DNA from 2 places in the Peribacillus sp. NJ11 genome. Region 2 is predicted to be linked to the other one. Evidence: predicted binding sites of a transcription regulator. Region 2 holds the regulator's gene; the other holds the start of a gene.
The links. Region 2 encodes LexA, which represses DNA repair genes until DNA is damaged. Its sites were predicted from a motif close to CGAACATATGTTCG; they were not measured.
Positions count from the first base shown of each region.

Region 1: the regulator LexA is predicted to act here: its motif matches at 2,660-2,673, upstream of recA (recombinase RecA).

Region 1 is NZ_JAUCFO010000001.1:4,862,317-4,868,257, reverse strand. It holds gene QUF86_RS23755 (helix-turn-helix domain-containing protein) at 1-470, shown strand, start outside; gene pgsA (CDP-diacylglycerol--glycerol-3-phosphate 3-phosphatidyltransferase) at 633-1,217, shown strand; gene QUF86_RS23745 (competence/damage-inducible protein A) at 1,240-2,472, shown strand; gene recA (recombinase RecA) at 2,820-3,866, shown strand; gene rny (ribonuclease Y) at 4,217-5,776, shown strand; gene QUF86_RS23730 (TIGR00282 family metallophosphoesterase) at 5,934-5,941, shown strand, end outside.
Region 2 is NZ_JAUCFO010000001.1:4,599,937-4,605,877, forward strand. It holds gene sirA (sporulation inhibitor of replication protein SirA) at 1-402, opposite strand, end outside; gene tkt (transketolase) at 702-2,705, opposite strand; gene QUF86_RS22525 (DUF896 domain-containing protein) at 2,933-3,166, opposite strand; gene QUF86_RS22530 (YneB family resolvase-like protein) at 3,232-3,888, opposite strand; gene yneA (cell division suppressor protein YneA) at 3,908-4,219, opposite strand; gene lexA (transcriptional repressor LexA) at 4,375-4,998, shown strand; gene QUF86_RS22545 (glucosaminidase domain-containing protein) at 5,249-5,863, opposite strand.

The DNA of each region.
Region 1 (5,941 bases), 260 kb from region 2:
AAGAGAATGAAGCCGTGGGCTACAATAAAAGTGATGGGTTTAACGAAGAAAAAGAGAATGCAGACAAGAAACAGAATGACGTAAAACCAGATTCATCAGATAAGAAGAATGAAGATGAATCAGATGTTAAAGATGAAAAGAAAGAGCAAAAACTTAGCGTCATCAGTTCCAGCGGTAAAAATAGTACGTATGAATTAAAAGATACGGATACCTTTAAATTAAAGGTGACTTCCAAAGGCTCACCATGGGTCGGCATAAAAAATGGTGAAGGTAAATTACTATTCCAGGGCACTATCGACAAGAACAAAAGCCAGGAAATTGATTTCACCAATGAAAAAGAAGCTGTCATCAATGTTGGCAGAGCGTATGAAACGGAAATTTTTGTGAATGATGAGAAGCTGGAGTATTCCATTTCACCGACTGAAGTGAATACGCAATTGGTAACGATACAATTTACGAAAGCCGAATAGTCATCTTATAGATGACTATTTTTTCTCTATATAATTCAGGCGGGAAATGGTCCACCCGGCATATTAGATTGTATTTTGAGTTAAATTATACATATAAGCATTATGTTAAGATCTAAAACGCATTGCCTAAATGGCAGGCGTAAATTTTGGAGGTTAAAAGTTTTGAATTTGCCTAATAAGATTACAGTAGCAAGAATCTGTTTAATACCAGTTTTTTTAATCATCATGCTCGTACCTTTTTCATGGGGGACGCTGACTTGGGGAGAATACAGTTTGCCAGTGGCGCACCTAGCTGGAGCCATCCTCTTTATTATCGCGTCTACTACGGATTGGATCGATGGCCATTTTGCCAGAAAATATAATATGATTACTGATTTAGGGAAATTTTTAGATCCATTGGCTGATAAGCTTCTGGTTTCGGCTGCCCTAATTGTTTTGGTTGATCTGGATTTAATGTACGGTCAGTCTTGGATTGCCATCGTGATCATAAGTCGTGAGTTTGCCGTTACCGGATTGCGTTTGGTATTAGCGGGTACTGGCGAAGTGGTTGCAGCGAACCAGCTTGGTAAAATTAAAACATGGGCACAAATTGTTTCCATTTCAGCATTATTGCTGCATAACCTTCCATTTGCCCTCATTTCACTTCCGTTTGCTAATATCGCATTATGGATTGCATTGATCTTTACAATATGGTCAGGTTTGGATTATTTTATAAAAAACAAAGAAGTATTTGTTAATTCTAAGTAAAACGAATGGTGGTTTTGAAAAGATGGATGCAGAAATCATTGCAGTGGGCTCAGAGCTTCTTCTAGGACAAATCAATAACACTAATGGAAGATTCTTATCGCAGCAGTTTGCGGAAATGGGGATCAATGTTTTTTACCATACTGTGGTTGGGGATAACTACCGCCGATTGCAACAAGCTATAGAAATCGCTGAATCAAGGGCGAACTTGATTGTCTTTACCGGTGGACTCGGTCCTACCAAAGATGATTTAACGAAGGAAACGATTGCTCGCCATATAGGGAAAAAGCTGGTTTTTAATGATGAAGCTTTGCAATCCATTGAAGCTTACTTCCAAAAACGGGAGCGGACCATGACGGAAAACAACAAAAAGCAGGCCCTTGTCTTAGAAGGCAGTGAAGTGTTGGCAAACGATCATGGCATGGCACCGGGAATGGTCTTGTCCAAATCCGGGATTACATATATGCTCCTGCCTGGGCCGCCAAGTGAAATGGAGCCGATGTTTTTAAGTTATGGTTATGAATCGATCATGAATAAATTGGAAAAGCATGAACGGATCGATTCCAAGGTTCTTAGGTTTTACGGGATAGGTGAAGCCGAACTGGAAACGGTGATTGAAGATCTCCTTGTCAATCAAACGAATCCGACAATTGCTCCGTTGGCAGCCGAAGGGGAAGTGACGTTAAGGATCACCGCTAAAGACTCTTCTAAAGAAAAATGCGAAGAGCTTATTTTAGAAGCGGAAAAAGAAATTCTTAGCAGGGTAGGTAAGTTCTATTATGGAAGTGATAATACTTCGCTAATAAAGGAACTTGTAAAAGAATTGACGGTCCGCAAGCTTTCGATCGCGGCAGCCGAAAGTTTGACCGGAGGGATGTTCCAAGAACAACTGACAACCATCCCAGGCGCCGGTAAAGTCTTCAAAGGCGGTATTGTCAGCTATACGAATGATGCGAAGTCGAATGTCCTCGGCGTCAGTGATGATACCATCTCTGAGCATGGGGTGGTCAGCGGTGAGTGTGCAATGGAAATGGCCTCTAATGTCCGGAAAAAGCTCGATGCGGATGTAGGCATAAGCTTTACGGGTGTCGCAGGGCCGGATGAACAAGAAGGCAAGTCTGTAGGGACAGTATTTATCGGCATTTCATATCGGGATGGAAACACTCATTTCAAAGAGTTGAACCTTTCCGGAAGCAGGGCACAGAACCGTATTCGCAGTGTGAAGTACGGATGTCATTACCTATTAAGGGATTTATGAACGCTGAAGCAGAGCTTTTTACAGCTCTGCTTTTTATTTGGTTCAAGAAGTTTGTTTCTTGAAAAAAAGGGAAAAAAGAAAAAAGTTAATTCAATGAAAATGTTTTTTTTAGGGAGTAAGTGAAAGGAAATGGAGATTTCATTAAGATAAAAAGCTTTTTTACAAAGAATATCCCGCAAGAAAAAAACGAATGAATGTTCGACTTTTTGCTTGGCAAAATAGTAAAAAGAGTATATAGTAAAGATAGGTTTTGAGACAGGATGCAAACCTTGATCTCAAATAAATTGCTAACGTAAGTACACCTTTAATCGGACAGCCGATTATTTGAATATAGAGGAGGAAATTGAGTGAGTGATCGTCAAGCGGCTTTAGATATGGCGTTAAAACAAATTGAAAAACAATTTGGTAAAGGTTCTATTATGAAACTTGGGGAACAGACTGATCGTAGGATTTCAACGATTTCAAGCGGTTCTTTAGCATTGGACGTAGCATTGGGAGTGGGCGGATATCCAAGAGGCCGGGTCATTGAGATATATGGACCTGAAAGCTCCGGTAAAACGACTGTTGCATTACATGCTATTGCAGAAGTACAAAAAACTGGAGGCACGGCTGCATTCATTGATGCCGAGCATGCTTTAGATCCAGCGTATTCAGAAAAACTTGGTGTGAATATTGATGAGTTACTGCTTTCGCAGCCTGATACTGGTGAACAAGCCTTAGAGATCGCTGAAGCGTTAGTTCGAAGTGGAGCGGTAGATATCATTGTCATTGACTCGGTGGCAGCACTTGTTCCTAAAGCTGAAATAGAAGGCGAAATGGGAGATTCCCATATGGGTCTTCAAGCCCGGATGATGTCTCAGGCACTTAGAAAACTGTCTGGTGCCATTAATAAATCAAATACCATTGCCATTTTCATTAACCAAGTACGTGAAAAAATCGGTGTTATGTTTGGAAATCCAGAAACGACTCCGGGAGGCCGGGCATTGAAGTTCTATTCAACAGTTCGTCTGGAAGTGCGTCGTGCGGAACAATTAAAACAAGGTAATGAAATCGTCGGTAATAAAACCAAAATCAAAGTTGTAAAAAACAAGGTTGCTCCACCATTCCGTCAAGCAGAAGTTGACATCATGTACGGTCAAGGGATTTCCCAGGAAGGTGAAATCATCGATATGGGTGCAGATCTTGATATCGTCCTTAAAAGCGGATCGTGGTACTCATACAATGAAGAGCGTGTCGGACAAGGCCGCGAAAATGCGAAGCTGTTCTTGAAAGAAAATCAGGATATCGCTCTGGAAATTTCTCAGAAAATCAGAGATCACTATAATCTTGATGGAGAGCATGAATTACCACCAGAAGAAAATGAAACAGAAGAGCATTTTGAATTACTTGATTAATGGTAGGAAAAGGCCTAAGCTTGTTCGCTTAGGCCTTTTCTATATATTGTGAGAAAAGTGCGAAATTTTCAGCGGATTAAATGGCATTGAAAACAGATATCCAGACTTCTTCCATTATGAATGCTGTAGTTAATGATGGTTGATATTAAGAAAACTTGAATAATCATTGATACATAAGGGACAAACGCTTGACAATAAAAATTCTCAACTATACAATTAATATGTATATTTTACAATTTTTCAAACTAAAATTTTGAAAATTAAGTGCTGTATATTGAATTTATGTGCAATGTACTTGCCGACAGTTCAACATTTTATGTAAAAAGTTCATAGCAAGGGGAGGTGAAACGATGGAACCCATGACAATCATCTTCACTTTGCTTGGCCTAATCGTCGGTGCAGTTGTTGGTTATTTTATTCACAAATCAAAATTTGAGAGTAAAATAGCAGGGGCAAAGGGCTCTGCGGAACACATCCTTGAGGATGCAAAACGTGAAGCGGAAGCACTTAAGAAAGAAGCCTTGTTGGAAGCAAAAGATGAAATTCATAAAGTTCGTTCCGATTCGGATCGGGAATCCCGTGAAAGAAGGAACGAATTACAAAAACAAGAAAATCGGTTATTGCAAAGAGAAGAGAATCTGGACCGCAAGGATGAAACGTTAGACAAACGTGAAAGCCTTTTGGAGAAAAAAGAAGATTCTCTAAACCAAAGACAACAGCATATTGAAGAGATGGAAAGCAAAGTGGACGAGACGGTTCGTAAGCAGCAAACAGAGCTTGAACGTGTTTCCGGTTTAACTCGTGAAGAAGCTAAAGCAATCATTATAGACCGAATGGAAAACGAGCTGGCTCACGATGTAGCGCTTATGATTAAAGAAAGTGATACCCGTGCCAAAGAAGAAGCTGATAAAAAAGCAAAAGAAGTTCTTTCTCTTGCCATTCAGCGTTGTGCGGCTGATCATGTTGCAGAAACCACCGTTTCTGTAGTAAATCTTCCGAACGATGAAATGAAAGGCCGGATTATCGGACGTGAAGGACGAAATATCCGGACGTTAGAAACGCTAACAGGTATTGACCTTATTATCGATGATACTCCTGAAGCTGTCATTTTATCTGGATTTGATCCAATTAGACGGGAAACGGCACGCTTGGCTCTTGAAAAACTTGTTCAGGACGGACGGATCCATCCGGCTCGAATTGAAGAAATGGTTGACAAAGCAAGACGTGAGGTAGATGAACATATTCGTGAAATTGGTGAACAAACAACTTTTGAAGTTGGAGTTCACGGTCTCCATCCAGATCTCATCAAAATACTAGGGCGTTTGAAGTTCCGTACAAGTTATGGGCAAAACGTACTTAAGCATTCAATTGAAGTGGCCCAGCTTTCAGGTTTACTGGCCGCTGAGCTTGGTGAGGATGAGGTTCTTGCCCGCCGTGCAGGTTTATTGCATGATATTGGGAAAGCGATTGATCATGAAGTGGAAGGCAGTCACGTTGAAATTGGCGTTGAATTAGCAACCAAATATAAAGAGCATCCAACGGTCATTAACAGCATCGCTTCACATCATGGCGATACGGAACCAACTTCCATCATTTCAGTTCTTGTGGCTGCCGCTGATGCATTATCAGCTGCAAGACCGGGTGCTAGAAGTGAAACGCTTGAAAATTACATTAGAAGACTTGAAAAACTTGAGGAAATTTCCGAATCCTATGACGGAGTGGAAAAATCATTTGCGATTCAAGCCGGACGTGAAGTGCGGATTCTAGTGAAACCAGAACAAATCGATGATCTTTCGGCTCATCGACTCGCACGTGATATCCGAAAAAGGATTGAAGAAGAGCTCGATTATCCAGGTCATATAAAAGTTACGGTCATCCGTGAAACAAGAGCAGTCGAATACGCCAAATAAATTGTTAATGAAAGACGAAGTGGTGCAAACCACTTCGTTTTTTCTTTTTTCTAATACTAATCGTTAAGCGTGATTCCTATAATTACCCGATATTATGTTACAATACATACTTGAATAATTCATATCATTAGAAATGTAATCTAGAAAGGGTTTTACAATGAAATT
Region 2 (5,941 bases):
GTATTTTTCGTGTTCAAAATCAATGGCTAGAAAACTCGCTTCATATTTTCGAATGCACTCAAAGAAGGCCGTTTCCGCTTCATAGTCTCCTTCAGCTTTAAGCATAATGGAATCATCCTGGATGATTAAAACGGCTTTACTGGATCCGTTTGTTTTTTCTAAATAGTATTTTCCATTTTGAGACCAAAAATTCATCTTTTTTTGCAAACGTTGTTCAATAGCTACCTGCAACTGGATAATAGGGACTGTTTTGGTGACATATTCGATTTGTTTTTGCAAAATACTCTTCAGTCTGCCCCTAGCTTGAATATACTCCAAAAACAAATTGAAAAACAGCTTTTCTCTACCATAATAATGATGGGCAAATTCATCTTCGATTAAAAAAATTTCATAGGTTCTCATCAGCCAATGCCTCCTAGCATTCCTATTTTGGTTTGGTCACCAGAACAATTAACAATCAGGACCTTTCCATCTTTCTCCACTCTTGATGACTTTCCCCTTTAACTGACACATTCAAACGAAATTTATTTATTCTCATTATATATTGACAAACTGAAAAGATATGTTGTTTGCTGGAGAAATTTTCTTCTTTTTTTGTCGAATGGAAGATTCCCCATAGAATAAGAGCACTTTCAACATACAATACGAAGTTTTGATAAAAAAACTGACACCAAACTAGTTGGTGTCAGTCCCCATTACGATTATTTTAGCATTTCTTTAACACGAGCAACTACATTTTCTACTGTGAAACCAAATTCTTGCATGATTTTACCGCCTGGTGCCGAAGCTCCAAAATGATTGATGGCCAATATTTCACCCTCATCACCTGCATAACGATCCCAGCCAAACGGTGAAGCCACTTCAATGGCCAGACGTTTTTTCACTGCCGGATTGATTACACTTTGTTTATATTCTTTAGATTGAGTTTCGAATCGATCCCATGATGGCATGCTGATTACCGAAACATCAATTCCTTCGTTCGCTAAAGCTTTTTGTGCTTCGACAGCCAAGTTCACTTCGGAACCAGTCGCAAGAAGTAATGCATCGGCTACTTCTTTCTTAGAAGCGGAGATGATGTAAGCCCCTTTTGAAACACCTTCATACGCAGTTTCGGAAGAGTCTTTTATTGTTGGCAATCCTTGACGAGTCAGTACAAGGGCAGTTGGTTTATTTGTAGACTCCATTGCCACTTTCCAGGCTGCTGCCGTTTCATTGCCATCAGCCGGACGGATGACCCCTAGGTTAGGCATTGCCCGTAATGATGCTAATTGTTCGATTGGCTCATGTGTCGGTCCGTCTTCCCCAACAGCAATGCTGTCATGGGTAAATACATACGTTACAGGAAGTCCCATCAGTGCTGCCATTCTTATAGCAGGACGCAAATAATCAGAGAATACGAAGAATGTTCCTCCGTACACTTTTAATCCACCATGAAGGGTCATACCATTTAAGGCCGCACCCATAGCGAATTCACGTACACCAAACCAAATATTACGACCACTGTAATTACCAGGTAATAGGTCTGTCTCACCTTTAATGGCAGTATTATTAGATCCGGCTAAATCTGCAGAACCACCAATGAAGCTAGGCACCCTTTTGGCAATCGCATTTAACACTTCTCCACTTGAAGCACGGGAAGCTAATGTTTTTCCTTCTTCATAGACCGGAATTTCCTGATCCCAGTCAGCAGGCAGTTCACCTTTGATTGCCAGCTCCAATTGCTCGGCTAACTCAGGATGTGCTTCTTTGTAATTTTTGAACAATTCATTCCAAGCTTCTTCTTTTTGAGCGCCTGCGTCCACAACAGATTCATTGAAGTGTGAATACACTTCTTCTGGAACATGGAAATCCGCTTCGAATGTCCATTTATATGCTTCTTTAGTCAACTTAAGCTCATCTGCACCAAGCGGAGCGCCGTGAACAGCTGATTTACCTGAACGGTTTGGTGAACCGTAACCAATAACCGTTTTGACTTCTATTAAAGTTGGGCGTGCTTCGTCGGTTTTCGCTTCTTCAATTGCTTTGGCTATTTCCTGAAGATCGTTCCCATCCTCAACGCGGATATATTGCCATCCATAAGATTTGAACCGGTTTGCTACGCTTTCACTAAATGATTGACTTAAGTCGCCGTCAAGGGAAATATCATTAGAATCATATAAAACAACAAGCCTTCCAAGTTGTAGATGTCCAGCTAATGAAGCGGCTTCAGCAGAAACCCCTTCCATTAAATCTCCATCTCCACAAATGCTATATGTATAATGATCGACTACATTATAAGAATCACGGTTGTAGCTTTCTGCCAAGTGGCGTTCTGCCATTGCCATGCCGACTGCCATTGCGATACCTTGTCCAAGCGGTCCCGTCGTTGCATCTACACCTGCAGTATGTCCGAATTCAGGATGTCCCGGAGTTTTACTTCCCCATTGGCGAAAGCTTTTCAAGTCATCGATAGATAAGCCATAGCCCGATAAATGAAGAAGGCTGTATAACAGCATAGACCCATGACCAGCTGAAAGAACAAAGCGATCCCTATTAAACCAATCCGGATTTTTCGGGTTATGATTCATATATTCAGTCCATAGTTTATACGCCATCGGCGCTGCCCCCATCGGCATACCTGGATGGCCGGAATTAGCCTTTTCAATTGCATCAATCGATAATGTACGAATCGTATTGATAGAAAGTGCATCTAATTTATCTAACATATCGTAAAACATCCCTTCCTGTAATGTACCTCTTTATATTATAGTGACCAGCATAATATCACAACTAAAATCACTATTTACTAACCCAATATTACAATTTTCTACAAATTAGAGAAGGCCCCTATTTAGATTAAGCTAAATAGGGGAATACATACATGAATGCACTCTCTTTTTATTCCTAAAAAAAGAATCCTCAAATGGAGTGTTCCATGAGAATAGTCCAAGCATTAATGTAAGTTTCTTTTTTCTTTAATACTCTTTATCTTTTGAGGAGTGACGTCATTACCTTCTGGATCAACGACTTTCACATGCTCCAACGTATCGGACATGGACCGTCTGAATGTCTCCAAATACTCACTTCTTAATTGGGTTTGCTCTTTCGCCTCAACTTCCGTCAAACCTTCACCCTTGGCCTTTTTTGAAAGTTCATTAATACGGGCTAATTTTTCTTTTGATAGCATAATTTCGCTCCTTCGTAATCTGCGGATATTGTCATGGTATTAAAAAAAAAGCGAAATTACAAGTTCTATGATTGACTTTCCTCTGTATTTAGTTGATGTTCGAGAAAACGCCTGTTTACAGTGGCTTTAGATACATTGTATCCAAAGCCCCTTAAAGTGGCTGCGATTTCTGCAAATGTCAATCCATTGGCCCGGAGTTTAATAATTTCTTCAATTGGAATCTCCATACGGTCCCTTCCAGTGGAATTCCTTTGGTTATGAAGATTTTTTTGCGGACGGTATCCCTTTTCAACGGCTCTTATCATCCCGCGTTTTATTTTTAGATTATGTAGTTTCCTTTGATATTCTTCTACAATACCAACTATCTGGATGACCATGGCATCCGAATCAGATAACTCAAGTTCTCCATCGTGTGAGAGCGTATAAATTTTCACGTCTTCTTTAAGGATGACATGGAAAAGGGCTATTTTGGCATTTCCCCTCCCCAGTCTAGTTTCGTCCTGGATTAATAGAACTTCAGCTTCTTTGGTTTTAAATAGTTCAAGCATGTCAAATATGCCATCCCGATTTAACTCATAACCACTTGCCTGTTCTTTTATTATGGAAACAACTTCCACATCCATCTTTTCCGCCAATTTAACTAATTCATCTTCCTGCCTTGCCAATGATGTTTCCTGGGATTCTTTTTCTGTGCTAACCCTACAATAGATTACTGCCTTCATAATACCCTACCTTCACTACTTACTGCTGACTGGCCAAATTCTGAACAAGATCGTCCCCTTTAACCGGTATGACAATGACTTGACCAGGTTTAATCGTATCCGCCCTGACTCCATTATGCTCTTCTATCCAACCAATGAATTCTTTTTTTGTCAAATCAGCTTCTTCATACTCTTCGGCAATTTCCCATAGGGTGTCGCCTTCACTTACTTCTATAGAAAGGAAATCCTTTTTTTGATCATTGTCTAATGTACAAGAGAATAAAATTGAAAAGATGAATACCGATCCCGCTAATAGAATCGTAGAAATATAATTTTTGTATAATTTTTTCATAAATATCCCTCCAAAGCGAATGTTCGTTCGTATGTTACGTCCAAATTATAATACGAACGTTTGTTTCAGTCAACAACAAAATTCGAACTTATGTTTGTATAGAGTTGGGGGCCATGCTATAATGTAGCAAAGAACATTGGAGAAGAGGTGCACATATGACTAAACTATCAAAACGGCAGCAAGATATCCTTGATTTCATTAAAGAAGAGGTCCGCCAAAAAGGGTATCCACCTTCCGTACGGGAGATTGGCGAAGCAGTTGGACTTGCATCAAGTTCAACAGTACACGGACATTTATCCCGCCTGGAAAGTAAAGGCCTGATAAGACGTGACCCAACCAAGCCGAGGGCCATTGAAATACTGAATTTGGAGGAAGCGAACAATATCCCCAAAGTTAATGTCGTGAACGTTCCGTTACTTGGAAAAGTAACAGCGGGCATGCCGATAACGGCCATCGAAAACATAGAAGAATACTTTCCGCTTCCCGAAAGCATGGTTCCGCATGATGACCATGTATTCATGCTGGAAATCATGGGTGAAAGTATGATCGAAGCAGGAATTCATGATGGAGATTATGTCATCGTGAAACAACAAAGCAGCGCCAATAATGGAGATATCGTCGTGGCCATGACGGAAGATGATGAAGCCACTGTAAAACGATTCTTTAAGGAACCGGATTACATAAGGCTTCAGCCTGAGAACTCGAATATGGAACCAATTATTTTAAGAGATGTTTCGATACTTGGAAAAGTTATAGGCTTATATAGACAAATACACTAAAAGCGCTAACCGCGCTTTTTTTGTTTGTTTAATTTATGTCCCGAATTCTCTCATTATGCATATGGAAGACTAGGTTTTGATATATTTTTTTGATAGAATCGAGTTTTCCTAAGATTATTAACATCCTTTCTCATTTATGCCGGATGAAAGGGAAACTAACGTCTTTCTGGATATATGTATTTTGAAAAATAGGAAACCCTCATTCCAATAAAAAAAAGGGAGCGTTAAAATCCCGCTCCCTGTTAAAAGTTCATTTCACTCTTAATCTTTGGTTCACTTTAATGAGGTTAAGATCGGCCAACCCATTCCACTGTTGAATCTGTACCTGTGTAGAACCATATGCTTTGGCAAGCGCAGAGACAGAGTCCCCCTTTTTGACTATATGATAGACCTCTTCGTTGCTTGCGTCATATTTAGTTAAATCACTTGTTTCGATAAGATTCACCAGTTTTTCTATATATTTCGGGTCCGAGGCGTAGCCCGCATCGAATATTGCTTTAAGTGCCTTTTTGTAATCTTTTTCCCCAATGACAGCTGTATACAAACTTCTATTCCATGAAGTCCCCTTTACATATAGATAGGCAAGATCTTGTAGACTTTCTGCCCATGTTGGATATTTTCTGAATTTGGACCATACTTGAACGGGCGCATCGTTGACATATTCGATTGTTTGAATAATGACAGAATCTCCTTTATAGTCACCTTTTGTACCGAATATATTTTTCCCTTGATTTGCTAAGAAGCTTGTCCCATAACCACTCTCCAAACAAGCTTGTGCAATGACAACAGAAGGTAATATTTTAAATTCCTTTTGAATTTTTTGGGCATAAGGAGCAATTTCCTTAATAAACGATTCCTTACTCATTAGAACCTCCCATTATTAGTTGGATATCTTCATTCTTATCGTATTCTAAACTATGAGAAAGGTTACAGCTTGTCCAGC